DNA from 4 places in the Mesorhizobium sp. M0771 genome. Region 3 is predicted to be linked to each of the others. Evidence: predicted binding sites of a transcription regulator. Region 3 holds the regulator's gene; each other region holds the start of a gene.
What was found. Region 3 encodes LexA, which represses DNA repair genes until DNA is damaged. Its sites were predicted from a motif close to TGTTCNNNNTGTGTTCNG; they were not measured.
Positions count from the first base shown of each region.

Region 1: a site for LexA is predicted at 1,859-1,876, ahead of NKI05_RS23905 (ImuA family protein). Genes of this name have one in related genera too.
Region 2: a site for LexA is predicted at 3,077-3,094, ahead of parE (DNA topoisomerase IV subunit B). Genes of this name have one in related genera too.
Region 4: a site for LexA is predicted at 1,653-1,670, ahead of NKI05_RS09095 (putative DNA modification/repair radical SAM protein). Genes of this name have one in related genera too.

Region 1 covers NZ_JAMYPC010000018.1:354-4,911, forward strand. The annotation lists gene NKI05_RS23890 (HpcH/HpaI aldolase/citrate lyase family protein) at 1-726, shown strand, start outside; gene NKI05_RS23895 (DUF1737 domain-containing protein) at 766-972, shown strand; gene NKI05_RS23900 (metallopeptidase family protein) at 1,248-1,670, opposite strand; gene NKI05_RS23905 (ImuA family protein) at 1,899-2,951, shown strand; gene NKI05_RS23910 (DUF6504 family protein) at 2,893-4,371, shown strand; gene NKI05_RS23915 (error-prone DNA polymerase) at 4,368-4,558, shown strand, end outside.
Region 2 covers NZ_JAMYPC010000029.1:18,084-22,641, reverse strand. The annotation lists gene NKI05_RS29150 (FUSC family protein) at 1-849, opposite strand, end outside; gene parE (DNA topoisomerase IV subunit B) at 952-3,006, opposite strand; gene cpaB (Flp pilus assembly protein CpaB) at 3,264-4,169, shown strand; gene NKI05_RS29135 (type II and III secretion system protein family protein) at 4,248-4,558, shown strand, end outside.
Region 3 covers NZ_JAMYPC010000006.1:271,335-275,892, forward strand. The annotation lists gene NKI05_RS12465 (ComEC/Rec2 family competence protein) at 1-2,059, shown strand, start outside; gene lexA (transcriptional repressor LexA) at 2,053-2,835, opposite strand; gene NKI05_RS12475 (GntR family transcriptional regulator) at 3,041-3,805, opposite strand; gene kynU (kynureninase) at 3,974-4,558, shown strand, end outside.
Region 4 covers NZ_JAMYPC010000004.1:359,569-364,126, reverse strand. The annotation lists gene NKI05_RS09100 (UdgX family uracil-DNA binding protein) at 1-413, opposite strand, end outside; gene NKI05_RS09095 (putative DNA modification/repair radical SAM protein) at 416-1,651, opposite strand; gene NKI05_RS09090 (glutamine synthetase family protein) at 1,771-3,156, opposite strand; gene NKI05_RS09085 (aspartate aminotransferase family protein) at 3,192-4,558, opposite strand, start outside.

The sequences.
Region 1 (4,558 bases), on a different contig from region 3:
AAACTGGCCGGCATTTTCGCCAGCCGACCGAAACGCCGCTGCGAGATGATCGTGCGCGTCAACGCGCTGTCCAGCGAATGGGGCAACGACGATTTGCTGGCCGCGGCGAAATTCGAGCCCGACGGCATCCTGTTGTCCAAGGTCGCCACGCCGCGTGACATCCTCGAAGTCGGCGACGTGCTCGACGATAATTTTGCCCCCGACAGCGTCAAGCTCTGGGCGATGATCGAGACGCCCAAAGCCATGCTCAATATCGGCGCCATTGCCGAACTCGGCCGCGATCGCGCTTCGCGGCTAAATTGTTTCGTTGCCGGAACGAACGATCTGGTCAAGGAAACCGGCATTCTGGCGACGCCTGATCGGCGCTACCTCGTGCCTTGGCTGATGCAGATGGTGCTGGCGGCGCGAGCCGGCGGCATCGACATGCTCGACGGCGTCTCCAACGATTTTCGCGACCTCGACGCGTTTGCGCGCGAATGCACGGAAGCCGCCGCCATGGGCTTCGACGGCAAGACGCTGATCCACCCCGCCCAGATCGAAATCGCCAACCGCGCCTTTGCGCCCGCGCCCGAAGCCTTGGCCGAGGCGCACGCGGTGAAAGAGGCTTTCGCCTTGCCCGAAAATGCCGGCAAGGGCGTGATTGCGCTGGATGGCAGGATGGTCGAACGGCTGCACCTGGTGCAAGCCGAGAAACTGCTGGCGAAGGCCGCCGCCATCGGCGCATGATCCGCCCCGAAAAGACGAACTCACGACAGGACCTGACCCATGAGACTTTACCGCTTTTTGTCCGCCCCCGACGATTCAACCTTCTGCCACAAGGTGACCGCGGCGCTGAACAAGGGCTGGCACCTGTACGGCTCGCCGACCTACGCCTACGACAAGAAGACCAAATCGATGCGCTGCGGCCAGGCGGTGGTGAAGGATATCGACGGCCAGGAATACGGGCCGGATACGAAGCTGAGTGATTGGTAGGGAAGGCGTCAACCTCCGCGTCTTCGTCATCCTAGGGCGAAGCAAGGAGCGAAGCGACGCGACGCAGACCCTAGGATCCATGCCGTGCCGTTTGCCCTAGAGTGCAGCGGATCAGATGACGCTTGTGCCGGCGCTCGTTACTGCGGATCTGTGCTGTTCGCAGAACCGCTTGCTTTCCTGCACCGCGGCACCTGCACCGCCGTCACGGCATGGATCCCAGGGTCTTCGCGACGGAGCTTCGCTCCTGCTTCGCCCTGGGATGACAAAGGCGGGGGCTATTCCGCCGCCTCTTCGAGCTTTTCCATATCATCGTCCGACAGGCCGAAATGGTGACCGATCTCGTGGATCAGCACATGGGTGACGATGTCGCCCAGCGTCTCTTCGTTCTCGGCCCAGTAGTCGAGGATGGCGCGGCGGTAGAGGGTGATGCGGTTCGGGCCCTCGCCGGTCTGCGGGTTCCAGCGCTCGGCGATGCCGCGGCCCTCGAACAGGCCAAGCAGGTCGAACGGCGTCTCCAGCGACAGATCGTCCATGATCTCGTCGGTCGGGAATTCGGCGATCATGATGACGATCTCGCCGGTCAGCTTGCGGAAATCGTCGGGCAGATGCGCGTAAGCCTCCAGCGCCAGAAACTCCATCTCCTCGATCGAGGGCGAGAGTTCGTCGTGCCAGGTGCGGGTCTTGTAGATGCGGGCCATGCTTTGTCCTTTGATCCCGGCATATAGGCTTTCCCTCCGGACTCGGCAAATGGACGGGTCCCTGGCCAATGACTGTTTCTTTGCACCGAATGACTGCGACCAAAGCCTAAGGTTGGCTCGCTACCTTTGATCAAGGAATAAATTCCTTCTGACTCCGCTTGACTCTTTCGGCACCCTCTGGAATCTATAGGAACATAACAGGAACAATTATGAGAGAAATTGACCGTCATGGCGACATCAGCCGTGGCGCGGGAGACTGTTTTTGCCCTGCGCCGCCAGATCGCGAAGATCGAGGGAACGCTGCCCGAGCGCCTGGCCGTGCCGGCCGGCGAGCGACCTCGTGCGTGCCCTGACAGCGCTATCGGCGGTGCGCCCGAACCTAATGCCGATGTCACCATCATCCGCCGCGGGCTTGCCGTGGCTTCGCCGGATGCTTTCCTGGCCACCGGCGTCGAGCGCCTCGATGCGGCGCTGAGCGGCGGCCTGCCGAAAGCCGCCTTGAACGAAATCCATGGCCTTGAGACCCGCAATGCCGGGGCCGTCGCCGGCTTTGTGCTGTCGCTGGTCAGCCTGATCCTCAGGGGCCAGCCCTTGCCCGTGCTGTGGATCGGCACATCGGAGATTTTTCGCGAGGCCGGCTTTCCCTATGCCAGGGGATTGCAGGGCATGTTCGGTATCGCCCCGGAGCAATTGCTGTTTTCCGAGGCGCCGAAACTCACCGATGCGCTGTGGGTAGCCGAGGAGGCCGCGAAGATGACGGCGCTCGCCGCAATCATCCTCGAAATCCGTGGCAGCCCGCAGCGGCTCGACCTCACCGCGACGCGCCGGCTGCACGCGCGCGCCCAAAACGCCGGCCGGCCGGTGTTCCTGCTGCGCCAGGCCGGCGAAGCCGAGCCGACCGCCGCCCCGGTGCGCCTCATCGTGTCGGCTGCACCAGCGGCGAGCCGCCGGACGATCGCCGGGTCGCTCGCCGGCTCGATCGGCCGGCCTGCCTTCACCGTCAGCATCGGCAAGAGCCGCACCGCTCTGCCTGGACAATTCACACTGGAGTGGAACCCCGATGAACACGCATTCGAAGAAAGAAAGCCCCGCGAAAAACGGGCAGAGAATTCTGTCGCTGTGGTTCCCGCATCTGGCGGCAGAACGGATCCTGCGCCAGCGCCTGGGACGGTCGTGGCGTTCCCGGCCTTCGGATCATCTGCCGCCATCTCACCCACCGCTCGTGATCAGCCATCGCGACCGCAACGCCCAGCGCATATCGGCCCTCGACGAGCGGGCTGAGGCGCTGCATCTGAAGCCTGGCATGGGCATTGCCGATGCGCGCGCCATGCATCCCTCGATCGACATCGTCGAGGCCGATCCGGACGCCGATCGCCGGCTGCTCGAAGGCCTCGCCGACTGGTGCGATCGCTATACGCCGCTGGTGGCGCTCGACGGTACTGATGGCCTTTATCTCGACGTCACCGGCTGCACGCATCTGTTCGGCGGCGAGCGCGCCATGCTGGACGACATCCTTGCGCGGTTTTTCCAGCAGGGTTTCGATGTCCGCGCAGGGTTGGCCGCGACGCCGGGTGCAGCCTGGGCGGCGGCGCGCTTCTGCGGCAACCGCATCGTTGTCTCCGGCGAGGAGGAAGCGCTGCTCGCCCCCTTGCCGCTGGCGGCACTGCGCATCGAGGCCGATATCCGCGCCAGCTTGGAAAGCGTCGGCCTGCGGACCGCCGGCGCGGTCATGGCAGCGCCGCGCGCGCCGCTCGCCCGTCGCTTCGGCGCGACCTTGCTGTTGCGGCTCGACCAGGCGCTCGGCCGCCTCGACGAGGCGGTATCGCCGCGCCTGCCCGTGGCCCCGCTTTCGGTCGAACGCCACCTGGCCGAGCCGGTCGTGCTGACCGCCGAGATCGAACGGCTGGTGCTCTTGCTGGCGGTGACGCTGAAGGCCGATCTCGAACGCCGCGGCGAGGGCGCAAGGATGCTGGCGCTGCTTTTGTTTCGCGTCGACGGCGCCGTCAGCCGCATCGCTGTCGGTACCTCGCGACCGTTGCGCGAACCCAAGCTTATCCAGCGCCTGTTCCATGAGCGGCTGGCCGCGCTCGAACAGGACATCGATGCCGGCTACGGCTTCGACCTGGTGCGGCTTTCGGTGCTGGCGGCCGCCGGCTTCGACATGCAGCAGGCCGATTTGACCGGCGAGACCGAGGATGACGGCGCCGACATGGCACTCTTTGCCGACCGCATCCGCGCCAGGCTCGGCGACAGTGCGGTGCTGAAACCGGTCGCCCTCGAGAGCCATCTGCCGGAGCGCGCCATCGCCACCATCCCGTTCTCGGAAGCGCCACAACGCAAAACACCGCTCAGGAAGCCGGGCTCGAAAGACGCGCCGCGCGCAACCATCTTCCCGCCGGAACGGCCGATCCGGCTGTTCCGTTCGCCCGAGCCGATCGAGGTGCCGGCCACCGAAATGCCTGAGGGTCCGCCGATGAATTTCCGCTGGCGCCGCGCGCTCTACCGGGTCGCGCGCGCCGAGGGGCCGGAACGCATCGCGCCGGAATGGTGGCGTGAAACGTCAAGCGATCCGCTCACATCGACGCGTGACTATTTCCGGATCGAGGATGCCGACGGCCGCCGCTACTGGCTCTACCGGCAAGGCCTCTATGGCAACCCGCAGGTGCCGCCGCGCTGGTTCATGCATGGGGTCTTCGCATGAACGCGCTGACCGTCATCCCCTATGCGGAATTCGGCATCCAGTCGAACTTCTCCTTCCTGCGCGGCGCCTCCAAGCCGGAGGAGCTGGTGGTGGCGGCCAAATTCCTCGGCTTTTCCTCGATCGGACTGGCAGACCGCAACACGGTGGCCGGCGTCGTGCGCGCCTGGCAGCAGGCCAAGGTCGAGAA
Region 2 (4,558 bases), on a different contig from region 3:
GCTGACCAGCGACTGCAGTTCCGAGCGCACCGGAATGAGCGCTGCGTTTTTCGGCGCGGCGTGAGAATGCAGCGCGCGTGCCGCCGACAGCGCCGACAGAAGCTGACCGATGGTGAGGCGGACCGGATGGGCGCGGGTGGCGAAGCTCGGGGCTTCGAGCCGGGCATAGGTGCGCATCTCGGCCAGCATCTGGGCGTCCGTGATCAGCTTGCCGTGCAGGCCGGCCAGTCTCGCCGGGTCGCCGCCGGAAAAAGCGCCGCCCGCATAGGTTGCAAGGTCGAGGATGCTGCGCTTCAGCCTGGAGATGATGGCGTCAGCGGCCAGCTTGGGCAGGATCAGCCGGCTGGTCAGGCCGGCGCAGACGATGCCGAGCACGATCTCGGCGCAGCGCGCGACAGCGAGATCGACGATCACATGCGGCTGGCCGAAAGCCGGCAGCCCAATGATCATCGCGGTATAGCCGGCAAGTGCGGCGCCATAGGCTTCCGGATTGCGCAGCAGCGACGAAACCAGCGTGCACAGCCCAATCCAGACGGACAGCGCCGTGACCAGCAGCCAGGGATTGGTGCCGAAAACCGAGGTGATGCCGATCGCCGCAAGTCCACCGGCCAGCGTGCCGAGCAGCCGGTAAAAACCTTTCGCCAGCACCATGCCGGCGACCGGCTGGGCGACGATGAAGACCGTCATCATCGCCCATTGCGGGTGGTCGAGTTTTAGCGCGTAAGCAGCGAGAAGCGCGATCAGACCGGCCGAAACCGTGCGCAGGGCGAAAATCCAATCCGAGCGCGTCGGCTGCGTCAGGCCCGCCAAACTGGTTTCGAAGTAGCTCTTCAGCCGCGCCCAGATCATAAGCTGGTCTCCGTATCGGAAGCGCAGGCTAGAGCAGTTCCAGGAAAAGTGTGAAACGGTTTTCCGCCCGGAACTGCGTCAAAACGAAGAGTTGGCCAGCGCTCAGATATCCAGCACTTCCGTCGCGGCGAATTCGGCGCGTTCCTGGATGAAGCGGAAGCGGGCTTCCGGCTTGGTGCCCATCAGCGCGTCGACAGCATCCTTGGTCGCGGCCACGGCGTCGATGACATCGACCCTGAGCAGCGTGCGCTTCCTCGGGTCCATGGTGGTTTCCTTGAGCTGCGCGGCCATCATCTCGCCCAGGCCCTTGAAGCGGCCGATCTCGACCTTGGCGCGGCCGGTGAATTCGGTGCGCAACAGCTCGTCCTTGTGCGCATCGTCCCTGGCATAGGCAACCTTGCCGCCTTGCCGGATCGAATAGAGCGGCGGCACCGCCAGATAGAGATGGCCGCCATTCACCAGATTCGGCATTTCCTGGTAGAAGAAGGTGATCAGCAGCGAGGCTATGTGAGCGCCGTCGACGTCGGCGTCGGTCATGATGATCACGCGGTCGTAGCGCAAATCCTCGTCGCGGTATTTCGAGCGCGTGCCGCAGCCGAGCGCCTGAATCAGGTCCGAAATCTGCTGGTTGGCGGCTAGCTTGTCGTTGCCGGCGCTGGCGACGTTGAGGATTTTTCCGCGCAGCGGCAGCACCGCCTGGCTGGCGCGGTCGCGCGCCTGCTTGGCCGAGCCGCCGGCCGAGTCGCCTTCGACGATGAACAGTTCGGCGCCCGCGGCGGCATTCTGCGTGCAGTCGGCGAGCTTGCCGGGAAGGCGCAGCTTGCGCACCGCGCTCTTGCGCGACACTTCCTTTTCCTGGCGCCGGCGCACCCGCTCGTCGGCGCGCGCAATCACCCATTCCAGCAGCTTGGAGGCTTCCTGCGGATTGTCGGCCAGCCAGTGGTCGAAGGGATCGCGGATGGCGGTCTCGACAATGCGAATGGCTTCGATCGTTGCCAGCCTGTCCTTGGTCTGGCCGACGAATTCCGGCTCGCGAATAAACACCGACAGCATGCCTGCCGCCGAGATCATCACGTCTTCGGAGGTGACGATCGAGGCGCGCTTGTTGCCGACCAGGTCGGCATAGGCCCGAAGCCCGCGCGTCAGCACATTGCGAAAGCCGGCCTCATGCGTGCCGCCTTCGCCGGTCGGGATGGTGTTGCAGTAGGAGTTGACGAAGCCGTCACCGCCGAACCAGGTCACCGCCCATTCCAGCGAACCGTGGCCGCCCTGCTTCTCGCTCTTGCCGGCGAAGATTTCGCGGGTCACCTGGAAATCATCGCCGAGCGATGCCTTGAGATAGTCCTTCAAGCCGCCGGGGAAATGGAACTCCGCCTTGGCCGGCGTCTGGTCCTTTTCCTTGATCAGCGATGGGTCGCAGCTCCAGCGGATCTCGACGCCGCCGAACAGATAGGCTTTCGAGCGGGTCATGCGATAGAGCCGCGCCGGCTCGAAGGCGGCGCCCTTGCCGAAAATCTGCTCGTCGGGATGGAAGCGGATTTTGGTGCCGCGCCGGTTGTGCACTTCGCCGAGCTGCTCCAGCCCGCTCACCGGAACGCCGCGCGAGAACCTTTGGCGGTAAAGCTGGCGACCGCGCGCGACCTCGACTTCGAGATGGTCCGACAGCGCATTGACGACCGAGACGCCGACACCGTGCAGACCGCCGGAGGTCTCATAGACCTTGCTATCGAACTTGCCGCCCGAATGCAGCGTCGTCATGATGACTTCGAGCGCCGGTTTCTTGAATTTCGGATGCGGATCGACCGGAATGCCGCGGCCATTGTCGGTGACGGTCAGAAACCCGTCGGCCGACAGCTCGACATCGATGAAGGTGGCATGGCCGGCGACCGCCTCGTCCATCGAATTATCGATGACCTCGGCAAACAGATGGTGCATCGCCTTGTCGTCGGTGCCGCCAATATACATGCCGGGACGGCGCCGCACCGGCTCCAGCCCCTCCAGCACCTCGATGTCGGCGGCACTATAGCCCTCGCTGCCGTCCTTGGTCGCAACGGAACGTTTCGTGGCCTGCAGCAGCGGGTCGGCCGGCCGCGCCGGTGTCCGAGCCGATTGGGGCTGCTTTTCCAGATTGCCGAAAAGATCGTTGTTGTCGTCCATGCCTGCCATAGAATCCGGTGCCGCGAATCACCCGTCGATACTGCCACGCTTTTCGGCGCCAAGCGACGGAAGTTCCTGTTACGTTCGGGGATTAAACCCTTCTTATCCTAAAACCTTTCGATAACCAAGCCGGCGGAAATAGGTCCAGCGAGAGCGGCCGCGATTCCTGAATCTTTAACAAAGCGGCCTAGCGTCGCCTCAACAAAACAAAAGACCACGAATGTCAGGGGTTGGTTGTGAGGGGCAAGGCCATAACGATGATTGGCATCGCTGCCGTCTTCGGCGCGATTTCAATCTTTGCCGCGGATTTCTGGGTGAAAAGCCAGGCCAAGGCCGATGCCGAAGAGAAAACGGCGTCGATCCCGGCGCCCGCCGTCCCCAAGGTCGTCTTCAAGACCATAGTGGTGGCCAACGCGCCGCTGCGTTACGGCATGGAGCTTGACCGGGCGCAGCTCAGCGAAATCCCATGGTCCGAGGATTCGGTGCCGCAGGGCGCGTTCACCACAGTCAATGCATTGCTCGCCGAAGGCAGCCGCGTGGTATTGTCGCCGATCGAGGTCAACGAGCCGGTGCTGATCAGCAAATTGTCGGGGCCGAACGGCCGCGCGACGCTATCAAACATGATGACGCCCGGCATGCGGGCGGTGACAATCCGCACCGACGAGATCGCCGGTGTCGGCGGCTTCGTCATGCCGGGCGACCGGGTCGACGTGGTGCTGACACGCGATGCGGGCGAAATCCAGGAAGTGGCCAAGAACGCACAGGGCGCTGCCGGATCGACCGTTACCTCCGAGATTGTCGTCTCCGACGCCAAGGTGCTGACCGTGGGGCAGGGCGCCGACGAGCGCCAGACCGCACCGCAGATCGCCAATTCCGTCACCATCGAGGTGACGACCGAAGGCGCGCAGAAAGTGGCGCTTGCCCGCACCGTCGGCACCTTGTCGCTGTCGCTCCGCTCGGCCGCAGACGGAGGGGCCGCCAAGGACGGCGTCACCACCATCTCGTCCTTCGGCGGATCGGTCGCCTCCGGCGTCCAGGCCGCTGCCGGCGCGCTGTTCACTGCCGCGACCAAGGAGCCTGAGAAGCCGAAATTCAAGACGATCATCGTGACGCGCGGCACGCAGGTCGAAGAATACCAGGTTCCTGCGCGGGACCAGCAATAACTGCCGGTGGGGACCGGGCGAGGGACGGGACAGATGTCGGGACTTCATGCATTTCGAACTACGAAAGGGCTGCGCCCAATGCGGGCGCTTGCGGTGGGGGCTTGCCTGGCCGCGGCCGCAATGCTCGGCCTCAGTGCGCCAGCCAAGGCCGACAACGATATCGTCCATGTCTCGTCCACAACGAATGCGTCGATCAAGGTAGCCAAGGGCAAGCCGAAGACGGTCATGACCAATGCCGCCTTCTACCAGATCGTCATCGGCGATCCGGAGATCGCCAACGTCAATCCGCTGACCGACAAATCCTTCTATGTGCTGGGCAACAATCTCGGCACCACCGGCATCGCGCTGTTCGACGAGAACAAGCAGTTGGTCGGCACCGTCGACATCGA
Region 3 (4,558 bases):
ATCGCGGCCGAGGACGCATCTGTTCTGCATGGCCGCGATGCTGTGCGCGCTCGGCGTCGTCGCCGCCAAGGTCGAGACCTGGCGCGCCGGAACGCAGATGCTCGGCTCCGAGATTCAGACACGGCTGACCGGCCGCGTCGTCAGTCTCGAACAGATGGAAAGCGGCCGCATCAGGCTGACGCTCGACGTGGTTTCGACCGCTTACCCCGAGCTGCGCTACGCCCCGGAGCGGGTCAGGCTCTCGGCGCGGACCGTTCCCGCCGATATGACCGCCGGCTCCCTGATCACCGGCTATGCCAGGCTGTTGCCGCCGACCGGTCCGGTGCGGCCGGAGAGCTACGATTTCTCCTTCGACAGCTATTTCACCGGTATCGGCGGCAGCGGCTTCTTTCTCGGCAATCCGAAAACCATTGCTACGCAGGGACCGCCGCCGCTGACCGCACGGCTCTCCTCGGCAATCGAGAACGCGCGCGAAAACATTGCCGACCATATCAGGGGCAAGATCGGCGGCGCCGAAGGCGAGATTGCCGCGGCGCTGATTGTCGGCGTGCGCGCCGGCATCCCGGACGAGGTCAACGACGAGGTCAACGAAGCGATGCGGCGCACCGGCATCTACCACATCATCTCCATCTCCGGCCTGCACATGGCGCTGGTTGCCGGCACCATCATGGCGTTGCTGCGTGGCGCCTTTGCGCTGTTTCCCGTTTTCTCTTCGCGCCGGCCGGTGAAGAAATATGCGGCCGCGGCAGCGCTTGTCTCGATCGCCGCCTATCTCGTTATTTCAGGCGTCGTGGTTGCCGCCGAGCGCAGCTTCATCATGCTGGCGGTCATGCTTGTCGCCGTGCTGTTTGATCGCGCCGCACTCACCATGCGCAATCTGGCGATCTCCGCCATTGCCGTCATCCTGGTGTCGCCGCACGAGGTGGTCGGTCCCAGCTTCCAGATGTCGTTTGCCGCCACCGCCGCCCTTGTCGGCGCCTATGCCGGCTGGGCCGATTACCGCGCCGACAAGGTGAGAACGCCGCCGGCAAAGCGCTCCTTCGTCGGCTTCCTGTCGCGAAAATTCGCGCTGGCCATGGGCGGCCTCGCAATGACCTCGATCATCGCCGGCAGTGCAACCTTGCTGTTCGCCATCTGGCATTTTCAGCGTGTGTCGCCGCTCAGCCTGATCGCCAATCTGGCCGTGATGCCGATTGTTTCGTTGATCGTCATGCCCTTTGCCGTGCTCAGCGCACTGGCGATGCCGTTCGGCGCCGACGGGCCGTTCCTCTATGTGATGGGCAAAGGTCTGATGGCGATGATCGCTATATCGGCCTGGATTTCCGAGCGCTCGCCGGTCGACGCCGTCGGGCTGATCTCCATCCGCTCGGTGCTGTTGGTGGCGGTCGCCCTCGTCATCGCCACCATGGCCACCACCTGGCTCAGGTTGGCGGCCGTGCCTTTCGCGCTGGCCGGCCTGTTGACGGTGCCGCAGGTGCTTACGCCAGACGTGCTCATATCCGAGGATGCGCATCTGGTGGCCATGCCGATCGGTGGCGGCGAACTCGCCCTCAACCGCGAACGCTCCAACGAATTCACCACGGACAATTGGAAACGGGCGCTGCGGGCCGAAACCATTATCCCACCTGAGATTTTCGAGGCAACAGATACGCGGTTCGATCTCGATCCGCTCGATCTGCCGCCCGGCTCGCCCTTCTATTGCACCGGCGATCTCTGTATCGCCCGGCACCCTTCCGGAGCCATTGTAGCGCTTGCGAAAGACCGCAAGACGGCGCGGCCGGCCTGTGCCTTCGCGAGCCTGATCGTCATCGATGACGCCACCGCCTACAATCCGTGCCGCGACCCGCTGGTGCTGGTCGTGACGAAGAAACAGCTGGCCCGCGACGGCAGCGCCGCCGTCTTCTTCGATCCGCAATCGGCAGCTGCAGCGCCAACCATCCGCTTCGCCGTCGACAAGCCGTATCGCCCCTGGCACGAGCAACGCCGCTTCTCCCGCGAAGCGCGCGGCCTGCCGCCTTACAACCAGCGTGAAAAGTACAAACCCAAGCCGGCTCAGTAGCGCCGGATCAATCCGACAAGCTTGCCCTGCACCTTCACCCTGTCCGGTCCAAAAATGCGGGTCTCGTAGGCCGGGTTGGCGGCTTCCAGGGCGATCGAGGCGCCCTTGCGGCGGAAGCGTTTCAGGGTCGCTTCCTCATCGTCGACCAACGCCACCACGATCTCGCCGGGGCTGGCTGTGTCGGCATTGCGGATGATGACCGTGTCGCCATCGAAAATGCCGGCCTCGATCATCGAATCGCCCTTGACCTCGAGCGCGTAGTGTTCGCCGCCCATGATCATATCGGGCGGCACCGAGATCGAATGGGTCTGATGCTGGATGGCGTCGATCGGCACGCCGGCGGCGATGCGTCCCATAACCGGGATTGAAATCGCGGAAACGGCATCGTCATTGCCGGCCGACATCGAACGCGACGGCGAGCCCGGCTTGATCTGGCGGCCGAGACCGCCTTGGCCCAACGCGCCTTGTCCTTGGCCGCCTTGCCCTTGGCCGGTTTGACCAAGACTGCCCTGAATGATGCTCGGCGAAAACTTCCTCGCCGCATTGAGGCCTGGTGCGATCGAGTCGGGCAGCCGCAGCACTTCCAGCGCGCGCGCCCGGTTCGGCAGCCGGCGAATGAAACCGCGCTCCTCAAGCGCCGTGATCAGGCGGTGGATGCCGGACTTGGAGGCGAGGTCGAGCGCTTCCTTCATCTCGTCGAAGGACGGCGGGATTCCGCTCTCCTTCAGGCGTTCATGGATGAACATCAGAAGCTCATGTTGTTTGCGCGTCAGCATCGCGGCCCCCAAGGGTTCTGAAACCAGAATCAGAAAAAACAAACCCAGAACAAACACTATCTGTTCCAGTTGTGTTCCGCAACCTTTTAAAGTTTAATGAATGTGTTGACGTTTTGTTCAGCGTAACGTTCGGCGCTGCGAGCGCCGCCTGCGCCCAGTTGCCAGCAACGGGGTGAAACGAAGACAAAGTGCCCTGCGTCGTCGGCTACGATCGCCGCTTCCTTTTCGGACGGGGCTGCGCAGCATCCGCGCGGGGTTCTCTCTGGGCATAGACCCGCAGCGTGTAGCCGATGTGAGCGGTCATCAGAGTTTTCGCACGTTCGACGTCGCGATCGAGGGCCGCTTCCATCAGGGCGGTATGGTGTTCGATCGCCACGGCGTCGCGCAGGGCCGCCACGGCCTTCCGGTGTCCGTCCGTGCGGCCGGCGGCGGCGCGCAGCGTCGGGGCCAGACCCAGAAAGCGGTGATGGCGATGCAATTGGTCGGAAATCGTTGCATTGAAGCGCAGCAGCCAGCTGGATGTCGCGGCACTGAGCAGCGCCGCATGGAAGGCATCGTGTTTTTCGTACCACGCGTCGACCGCATCATCCGATGGATCGTCGAGAACAGACCCGCACCGTGAGAGACGATAGTGGGCGGCAACGACCGCGTCTTCCCACTCACGGTCGCCCTTCTCGATCGATTCCACCAGCAGGGGCAGTTCGACCACCAGCCGCGCACGCGCCAAATCCTCGAGCTCCGCCCGAGAGACGGGAGCGACCGCAAACCCGCGGTTGCTGATGGCGGTCACAAGCCGTTCCGCCTCCAGCCGCGACAGCGCCTCGCGCAACGGCGTCCAGCCGATGCCGTAGGTGTTGCGCAGCGTGCTCAGCTTCAACGGCGCGGCAGGCGCCAGCCGGGTCGCAAGAATATCGCGCCTGAGCAGGCGATAGGCCACTTCCGTCTTCGAGGTCTGCTCGTCATCCAGCATCGTGATCCATCAGACATAAACGCTCGGGCGGATCATTATATATCAAAGCCTTTCAGTGGGTGAATTATATATAATGTTTGACAGTTCAAGGGCGACCACTCAAGATCGCCGGCATGTTTGGGCGGCAGGCTCCGCCGCGCGCGTTTGTCCATGGAGGGGCGCCGGATCATGAGCACGACACCCGATCTCGCTACAATCGAAGCAATGGATGCCGCCGATCCGCTGCGCTCCATGCGTGAACGCTTTGTCTTGCCGCAAGGCGTGATTTATCTCGACGGCAATTCCCTGGGCGCCGCGTCAGCGGTCGTCTTCAGCGAACTGCAGCAGGCCGCCACGCAGGAATGGGCGCACGACCTCATTCGCGCCTGGAACACCGCCGGCTGGTTCAACATGCCGGTGGAACTCGGAGATCAGCTCGGGCGACTGATCGGCGCGGCTGATGGGCAGACGGTGGTCTGCGACACAACCTCGATCAACATCTACAAGCTGCTGCACGCAGCGCTCGGCATGCGGCCGGATCGGTCGGTCATCGTTGCCGAGGGCGACAGTTTCCCGACCGACCTCTACATGGCCGAAGGCGTCGCCTCGACCCGGCCGGGAACGCGGCTGCGGCTGGAGGGCGTCGACGCGGCCGCAATCGAGGAGCTGATCGACGACAGCGTTGCCGTCATCCTGGTCAACCACGTCAACTACAAATCCGGCCAGTTGCGCGACATGGCGGCGCTGACGCGCAAGGCACATGACGCCGGCGCG
Region 4 (4,558 bases), on a different contig from region 3:
ATCTTCCGGAAGCGTACGAAGGCATGCATCTTATGGCTGTCGCGCCGCACCGCCTTTTCCATGGCTTCGAGCCGCCTGGTGTCGGGATCGGATGCGATCGCCAGCAGTTTCGGCTCGGTGCGCAGGCGCCAAAGCATCCAGTAGAGAAAGGCAAACCGGCCGGGGTCGGAGTGGCAGAAGGCGGTTTCGGCATGGGCGATGAACTCGCGCGGGACGGTAAGCTGCGCGCCCTCTGGCACCGCCGGCAAGGCATCTTGAGGATCATTGGCGTCGGACCCGACACCCCAACTAATATCCTCAGGTCGGACCTCATTCAGCGCCAGACGCCGTGCCGCATCGCGCCAACCGGCGAAATCGGTCTGGCTCGCTAGCCGGACAGTGTATCGGGCAAGGTCGAGCTGAGCCGGCTGCATGGTCAAAACAGCGACAGTTGTTCGCAGGACTTTACGATCGTGTCGCGCAGGCCTGTCTTGTTGGTGAGTCCGCCCGGCGACCAGCCTTCGGCGATGATGAAGGGCCTCAGCTTGGCGATCGAATGGCAGATCCGTCCGACATCTTCCAGCCGCATGCGTCGGTGGCGGCGGGTTTCAAGGATCTTCGCCACCACCTTGGTGCCCAGACCCGGAACCCGCAGCAGCGCTTCGCGGTCGGCGCGGTTGATGTCGACGGGAAACCTCGCCCGATTGCGCAAAGCCCAGGCGAGCTTGGGGTCAATGGCGAGATCGAGCATGCCGTCGCTGCTGCCGGCGAGGATTTCCGGCTGCGAAAAGCCGTAGAAGCGCATCAGCCAGTCGGCCTGATAGAGCCGGTGCTCGCGCATCAGCGGCGGTTTCTGCAGCGGCAGCGACGATGACGAATCCGGGATCGGGCTGAAGGCGGAGTAATAGACGCGCCGCAGATGGTAGCTGCCATAGAGCCGCGCACTGGTGTGCAAGATGCCGTCGTCGGATGTCTTGTCGGCGCCGACGATCATCTGCGTCGACTGACCTCCGGGCGCAAAGCGTTCGCGCTTCTTGGTCCTCAGCGTCGGCTCGGCTTTTTCCTCCATCTTCCGGCGCAGGTTCGCCATGGAAAGGCGGATCGTTTCCGGCTTCTTCTCCGGCGCCAGTTTCTTGACGCCCTCATCGGTCGGCAGTTCGACGTTGATAGACAGCCGGTCGGCGTAGAGCCCGGCCTGCTCGACCAGTTCGGCCGAGCTTTCCGGAATGGTCTTCAGATGAATATAGCCGGAGAATTTTTCGTCCAGCCGCAGCCGCCGCGCCACCTCCACCATCTCGGCCATGGTCTCGTCGGGCGAACGGATGACGCCGGAGGACAGGAAGAGGCCCTCGATGTAGTTGCGCCGGTAGAAATCCATGGTCAGCTTCACCACCTCGTCGATGCTAAAGCGGGCGCGGCGCACATTCGATGACGAGCGGTTGATGCAGTAGCTGCAATCGTAAATGCAGAAATTGGTGAGCAGGATTTTCAGGAGCGAAATGCAGCGGCCATCCGGCGCGTAGGAATGGCAGATGCCCATGCCTTCTGTGGAGCCGATACCGCCGGATTGGAGCGAATCCTTCTTCGCCCAGCCGGACGAGGCGCAGGAAGCATCGTATTTGGCGGCGTCAGACAGGATTGCCAGCTTTTCACGGACGGTAGGTGCGCTCATCCGTTCATGATATGTTCTTGAAGGCTGCAGCGCCACCTCATTTGATGCAGGCGGCGAAAAAGTAATCGCCGCCTGATCGTCGGGCTAGCAGGACGACTGCCCGAGTTCCAGGCGGTCTCTCAGACCTCATGGAGGTAGAGGTGGTAATCCAGCTCGCTGACGGTGCGGGCGACGCGCAGATACTCCGACTGCTTGATCGCCACGAAGGTGCGATGCAGATCCTCGCCAAGCGCCTCTTTCAGGAAGCTCGATGCCCGCGCCGCCTCGATCGCGGCGCGCCAGTCGACCGGCATGGTCGTGCGCGTGACAGCGGCTTCATAGCCATTCCCAGTGGTTTCGGGGCCGGGGTCGAGGCCTTCGTCCAAACCCTTGATGATGCCGGCCAGCACCGTTGCCGCGATCAGGTAGGGATTGGCGTCGACGCCCGAAGGCCGGTGCTCGATGCGCCGGTTCTTGGCGTCGCCCGCCGGCACGCGCAGCGCCACCGAACGGTTGTTGACGCCCCAGGTCGGCGCCACTGGCGCATAGGACTGCGAGACGAAGCGCCGCCAGGAATTGGCGTGCGGCGCAAACACCAGCATCGATTCGGCCATGGTCTGGATCAGCCCGCCGAGCCCCTGCAGCAGCGGCAGCGACCAGCTTTCGCCGCCGGCTTCGGCAAAAACGTTGCGGCCGTTCTTGTCCTGCAGCGAAACATGGAAATGCATGCCGGAGCCGGCATATTTTTCGATCGGCTTGGCCATGAAGCAGGCGGTAACACCATGGCGGCGCGCCTGCGCCCGCACCAGCCGCTTCAACATGACGAGGTCGTCGGCCGCCCGCATGACATCCTTGCGGTAGTTCAGCGTCAGCTCGTACTGGCCGGGCGCGTATTCGGAAATCACCGTTTCGGCCGGAATGCCTTGCGCCTTAGCCGCGGCATAGATGTCGGAAAACAGCGGCTCCATGCCGTGCAGATGGTCGACGGAATAGACTTCCGTCTTGGCCGAGCGGCGGCCGTCGAGCACGGCATCCGCCGGTTTCACCTTGCCATCGGCATCGCGCTCATTGGCCAGCAGGAAAAATTCGAGTTCGAAGGCGCCGGCGGGATAGAGGCCCTTGGCCGCCAAGATGTCGACCTGCCTGGCCAGCGCCAAGCGCGGGTCCGACGACATTGGCTGTCCCTCGAGATGGTACATCGCCATCAGCAACTGGCCGCGCGGCGGGTTCGTGCCGTAAAGCGGCACCAGCGTGCCGGGAATGGGCCATGCCCTGAGATCGCCGTCTCCAGTCGTCCAGATCAGCCCGGTTTCGTGCACATCCTCGCCGGTGATGTCGAGGCCGAGGATCGAGATCGGCATGTGGCGGCCGCCCTCGAAGATGCTTTTCAGCTCATGCCGGCGCACGATCTTGCCGCGGCCGACGCCGTTGGCGTCGGTCAAGACGATATCGAAGGCTTCGATTTCGGGATGGGCGTCGAGAAAGGCTTGCGCCTCGGCGGGCGTCGAGCCCGAAGGTGAAGTCATGATTAGTGTACTCGAGTTTGGCTTGGCAGCTTGTCTCATGCCGTCAGCCTTGCCGCAACCGTGGCGAAGGCGGTGATCAGCCGGTTGACCTGGGCGCCGGTGGTGGCCGGTGAGATCAGCATCATGTTGTGAAAGGGCGCGATCAGCACGCCCTGGTTGACCAGCGCGACATGGATAGCCGCCTCAAGCTCCGGCGCATGGGCAGTCTCGGCTTCGGCGCCGTTCCTGAGCGGGCCAGGGGCGCAGATGAACTCGACGCGGGCGCCGACGCGGGCGACATGCCAGGGCAGATTGTAGCGATCGATGACGCCGGTCAGCCCGGCATCGAGCCGCAGGGCGAGGCGATCCATCCGGGCATAATTCTCCTGCGTCATCACCTCTTCGAGCGTTGCGCGCATGGCTGCGAACTGCAGCGGGTTCGCCGACAGCGTCGTGCCCATGCCGGAATAGCCCGGCTCCTTGGTTCGATTGTAGTCGGCATAGCGCGAGGCGACCTCGTCGCTCATGCCCCACACGCTTGCCGGCACGCCGCCGGCGATCGGCTTGCCCAGCACGAACAGGTCGGGCTGCAGCCCGAATTTCCTGGTGTAGCCGCCGGGTCCAGTCGAAATCGTGTGCGTCTCGTCTATCAGAAGCAGCGTTCCGGCCGCGCGCGTCAGTTTGCGCAAGGCGTCGTGAAAACCCGGATCGGGCAGCACCATGCAGGAATTGGTCAGCACCGGCTCAGCAATGACGCAGGCGACATCCTTGTCCTTGAGCGCTGCTTGCAGCGCGGCGACATCGTTGAATTCAATGACCTTCGCCGTCTTGGTCAGGTCGCGAAACTCACCCGCCAGCCCCGGCCGATTCACGGGCTTGCCGTCGACCATCCGGACCATCGTCTCGTCGACCGAGCCGTGATAGCAGCCGTTGAAGACCAGTATCTTTTCGCGGCCGGTGACGGCGCGGGCGACGCGCAGCGCGAAGCGGTTGGCGTCGGTGGCGGTGGTGGCGATCTGCCAGAACGGCAGACCGAAACGCTGTGTGAGCAGCGGCCCGATGGCCAGCGCATCTTCCGAAGGCAGCATATAGGTCAGGCCGCGCCCGGCCTGGCGGCGGATGGCGCGCGCCACCGGCGGCGGCGAATGGCCGAACATCGAGCCGGTGTCACCGAGGCAGAAATCGTCCAGCCTGTTGCCGTCGATATCCGTGATGGCGGCGCCCTTGGCGCTTTCGACCAGGATCGGGAATGGCGTCGGCCAGTCGTTCATCCAGTGCATCGGCACACCGCCGAAGAAGCCTGGCAGGCCGTTACCGACCTTGGCCTGCGATTTCGGCCGCGCCTTGCGGAAGGTGTTCGCCTCGCTTGTCCGCAATGCAGCGATGCGGTCACGGCTGATACCGCCGATGGACGCCTTTGAAT